DNA from 2 places in the Caballeronia jiangsuensis genome. Region 2 is predicted to be linked to the other one. Evidence: predicted binding sites of a transcription regulator. Region 2 holds the regulator's gene; the other holds the start of a gene.

Region 1 (2,400 bases), on a different contig from region 2:
CGGTCGCCGAAGCCCGGAGCCTTGACGGCGACGGTCTTCAGGATGCCGCGGATGTTGTTGACGACCAGCGTAGCGAGCGCTTCGCCTTCGACGTCTTCCGCGATGATCAGCAGCGGACGGCCAGCCTTCGCGACTTGTTCCAGAACCGGGAGGAGGTCACGAATGTTCGAGACCTTCTTGTCGTGCAGCAGCACGAACGGGTTGTCCAGAACGGCGACTTGCTTGTCCGGGTTGTTGATGAAGTACGGCGACAGGTAGCCGCGGTCGAACTGCATGCCTTCCACGACGTCCAGCTCGTCTTGCAGCGACTTGCCGTCTTCGACGGTGATGACGCCTTCCTTGCCGACCTTGTCCATCGCTTCAGCGATGCGCTCGCCGATCGACGTGTCGCTGTTCGCCGAGATCGAGCCAACTTGCGCGATTTCCTTGTTGGTCGTGCAGGGCTTGCTGATCTTGCGCAGTTCTTCGATTGCTGCGGTGACGGCCTTGTCGATGCCGCGCTTCAGGTCCATCGGGTTCATGCCCGATGCGACGTACTTCATGCCTTCGCGAACGATGGATTGCGCGAGCACGGTAGCGGTCGTGGTGCCGTCACCTGCGTTGTCGCTGGTCTTGGAAGCCACTTCCTTGACCATTTGCGCGCCCATGTTCTGGAGCTTGTCCTTCAGTTCGATTTCCTTCGCGACCGAAACACCGTCCTTGGTGACCGTCGGGCCGCCGAACGAGCGCTCGAGCACGACATTGCGGCCCTTCGGACCCAGCGTGACCTTGACGGCGTTGGCCAGGATGTTCACGCCTTCGACCATCTTGGCGCGTGCGGAATCGCCAAAAGTGACTTCTTTAGCTGCCATATCCAAACTCCTTGATTCGATTCGATTTTCCGGCTTCGCCCAGCGCGCCCGAAACGGGCTGCGGCTTGTTGGCGAAGCCGAACGTGCAGGAAGGATGCTTACTTGACCAGAACGGCCATGATGTCTTCTTCGCGCATGACGAGCAGTTCCTGCCCGTCGACCTTGACGGTCTGGCCAGCGTACTTGCCGAACAGGACGCGGTCGCCGACCTTCACGTCGAGGGCGTTCTGCACGCCCTTGTCATCGCGCTTGCCCGGGCCGATGGCCAGGACTTCGCCTTGATCCGGCTTCTCAGCCGCTGCTTCCGGGATCACGATGCCCGATGCGGTCTTGGTTTCCTGGTCCAGACGTTTGACGATGACGCGATCGTGCAAAGGACGAAGGTTCATACACACTCCTCTCTTGATTGAGACTGAAACGCGGGAAAACCCGTCCGTTGAGAACAATCTCGCCGGACGGCAATCTTGTTAGCACTCTCGTGCAGTGAGTGCTAATTATATGGACCGAGTTTGACAATTTCAAGGAGGGTACGAGCGGGGAATCCCGTAGTGGCCGGATTTATCGAACTTTGCGCTTCGTGTTCGGGACGTGGCGCGGGGACTTCGTCGGACATTCCGCGCCTGAATAAGTTTTCGACGGAGCGCGAATGATCGGCATAGCTAGGGTAAACCTTGGGTACCACCGTGACTTTGCTATGCGGCGTTCCACGCCAGACGCATGAAGTTCACGCTCTCGCGCATCGACGCAAGCGGTTCATCCTTGAAGCCGCACTCCGCACTGAGCAAACCCTGATAGCCACATGCTTTGAGATGACCGAAAAAGCTCGGGTAATCGTAGGAGCCCGTGCCCGGATTCAGCCGGCCGGTGTCGGCGAGATGAATATGCGCGAGCCACGCGCAATGTTCGCGTAACTCGTCGAGCGGCTCGTTCTCTTCGTCCATGTGATAGAAGTCCGCCAGTCCGCGCACTTCGGGTCGGTTCAGCTTCCTCGCGAGCCGCGCGCCATCGCCGACGCTGTTCACCAGATTCGACTCCTTGCGATTCAACGGCTCGATCGCGAGCGTGGTGCCGCTGCCTCGCAAGGCGTCCGCGCACCATTCGAGCGCGCTCAGGAATTCGTCTTCCGCCTGCGCCTGAGTCCAGCCTTCGGGAATGTTGCGCGTCCAGCCGCTGCCGAGCACGACCACGCGCGCTCGCGCAATCGTCAGCAATTCGACGACGCGATCGAAATACGCACGATTGCGACGCTCGTCTTTCTCCGGACCGACGATGCGCGCATCGTGCGGGAACAAATAGCTGAAGGCGCTCGCGGGCAACGGCAGGTCAGCAACCCTCGTCTTTGCATCGGCGAACGATGCGTCGTCTTCGAGTTTCATCGGCACGAGCTGCGCCTCGATGTAGTCGAGCCCGGCCTCCTTCATCAAGCTCGCGTTTTGCAGCGGCCCGCACCAGCCGAATTGGGGTGTCGTCGTCATGTCGCTTTCTCGTAAGAGGATGGGCTCAAGCGCAGCACTTCCGGCGTCGTCGTCGGCTGCGCGCGCCGCGCAGT
Region 2 (2,400 bases):
ATGCCGAGCATGGTGCCGTCGCCGCCGAGCACGATCGCGACGTCCGCGCGCGCGCCCATCTCCGCGATGGAGAGCGCCGGAAACTCCGTCACATCGACATCTTTCGCGGTGCCCGCCTCGAACACGACCTCGAAGCCTTGCTGCGCCAGAAGACCGGCGAGCGATCTCAGCGGCGCCTCGATGCCTGGCGTGTTGGTGCGCCCCACGAGGGCGACGGTCTTGAATTGGCCAATTTCCATGCCGGCATTACACCATAGTCAGAGAGCGAAAAGAACCGCGGGCGATGGCGGACGAGCGTGCTGCGACGGGACCGCACGACGCCGCACGGCACGCCCGTCGTTTATCGCTAGAATGGAGCGGACGTTGAACGCAGCGCACACGGCGCGGCTCGCCGCCCTCCGACTCGTTGAGCTAAAATTTCCCCATGCTAGACCCACGTGCACAAACCCTCCTGAAAACGTTGATCGAGCGCTACATCGCCGAAGGTCAGCCGGTCGGTTCGCGCACGTTATCACGCCATTCCGGTCTCGAACTGAGCCCCGCGACGATCCGCAACGTGATGTCGGATCTCGAGGAGCTCGGCCTCGTCTCGAGCCCGCATACGTCGGCGGGACGCATCCCCACGCCGCGCGGTTACCGGCTCTTCGTCGACACGATGCTGACTGTAGAAGCGCCGCAAGACGAAGCCATGACCACCGCCGTCAAGACCCGCCTGCAGGGCGAGGAGCCGCAAAAAATCGTCGCGGCGGCGGCGAGCGTGCTGTCCAGTCTTTCGTCGTTCGCGGGCGTCGTGCTCACGCCGCGCCGCAGCCACATGTTCAAGCAGATCGAGTTCATGCGGCTGTCGGACAAGCGCATCCTGCTCATCATCGTGACGCCCGAAGGCGACGTCCAGAACCGCATGATGGCGACGCAGCGCGACTACTCGCCCTCGCAGCTCGTCGAAGCCTCCAATTACATCAACGCGCATTTCGCGGGCCTGTCCTTCGACGAAGTGCGCCGCCGTCTGCGCGAGGAAATCGACCAGTTGCGCGGCGACATGACCGCGCTCATGCAGGCGGCCGTGGTCGCGAGCACCGCCGAGACGGATCCCATGGACACCGTGCTCATTTCCGGCGAGCGCAATCTGCTCGAAGTGGCGGACCTTTCCTCCGACATGGCGCGGCTGCGCAAGCTTTTCGATTTGTTCGACCAAAAGACGAGCCTCCTTCAACTGCTGGATGTATCGAGCCACGCACAAGGCGTGCAGATCTTCATCGGCGGCGAGTCGAATCTCGTGCCGATCGAGGAAATGAGCGTCGTGACAGCGCCGTACGAGGTCAACGGGAAGATCGTCGGCACGCTCGGCGTGATCGGCCCGACGCGCATGGCGTATAACCGCGTGATTCCGATCGTGGACATCACCGCGCGCCTGCTCTCGATGTCCCTTAGTCATCAGTGACGCCATCTTGGCGCGGCACGCAAGGCTGCGCCACTAGGCCGTTCGGCCAATGATGCCCGCTTGAGCCCGCCGCTATAATGGTCTTCAACTTTTAGACGACCACCTTCCGGCCCGCTTGCCCTATGCGTTTCGACCTCGAGTTGCCCTCGCAGCCCAGCGCTTCGCATCGCGTCGCGGTGCTGCTGATCAATCTCGGCACGCCGGACGCGCCCACGCCGCGGGCGGTGCGCAAGTATCTGGCGCAGTTTCTGTCCGATCCGCGCGTCGTGGAAATTCCGTCGCTCGTGTGGCAGGTCATTCTGCGCGGGCTGATCCTGCCGTTTCGCGGACGGGCGTCGGCCAAGAAATACGCGCAGGTGTGGATGCACGAAGGCTCGCCGCTGCGCGTGCATACGGAAAAACAGGTCGAGGGTCTGCGGCGGCTGTTCGCGGCGAACGACTATCACGTGATCGTCGACTACGCGATGCGCTACGGGTCGCCCGGCATCGGCGCGATGCTGAATCAGCTGAAGCTCGAAGGTGCCGATCGCATTCTTCTCTTGCCGATGTATCCGCAATACTCGTCGTCCACGACAGCAACCGCGTTCGACGATGCCTTCGCCGCGCTCAAGCGCGTGCGCAATCAGCCGGAAATCCGCACGATCCGCCATTACGCGGATCATCCCGCGTATATCGGCGCGCTTGCCGAACAAGTGCGCGACTATTGGCGGCATCACGGCCAGCCGGATTTCGCCGCGGGCGACAAACTCGTCCTGAGCTTTCACGGCGTGCCGAAGCGCACGATGGATCTCGGCGATCCGTATCACGACCAGTGCCAGTCGACCGGCGCGCTGCTCACGGCCGCGCTCGGACTCACGCCGGTGGAATGCCGCGTCACGTTTCAGTCGCGCTTCGGCCGCGCGGAGTGGCTTCAGCCGTACACCGCGCCGACGGTCACGGAACTCGGCGCGGGCGGCGTC

The links. Region 2 encodes HrcA, which represses chaperone genes, less so after heat shock. Its sites were predicted from a motif close to TTAGCACTCNNNNNNNNNGAGTGCTAA; they were not measured.
Region 1: the regulator HrcA is predicted to act here: its motif matches at 1,319-1,345, upstream of PQR08_RS07285 (co-chaperone GroES).

Annotation. Positions count from the first base shown of each region.
Region 1 is NZ_JAQQDB010000005.1:148,091-150,490, reverse strand. It holds gene groL (chaperonin GroEL) at 1-851, opposite strand, end outside; gene PQR08_RS07285 (co-chaperone GroES) at 950-1,240, opposite strand; gene PQR08_RS07280 (sugar phosphate isomerase/epimerase family protein) at 1,544-2,326, opposite strand; gene PQR08_RS07275 (hypothetical protein) at 2,325-2,400, shown strand, end outside.
Region 2 is NZ_JAQQDB010000010.1:95,650-98,049, forward strand. It holds gene PQR08_RS12870 (NAD kinase) at 1-239, opposite strand, end outside; gene hrcA (heat-inducible transcriptional repressor HrcA) at 425-1,441, shown strand; gene hemH (ferrochelatase) at 1,564-2,400, shown strand, end outside.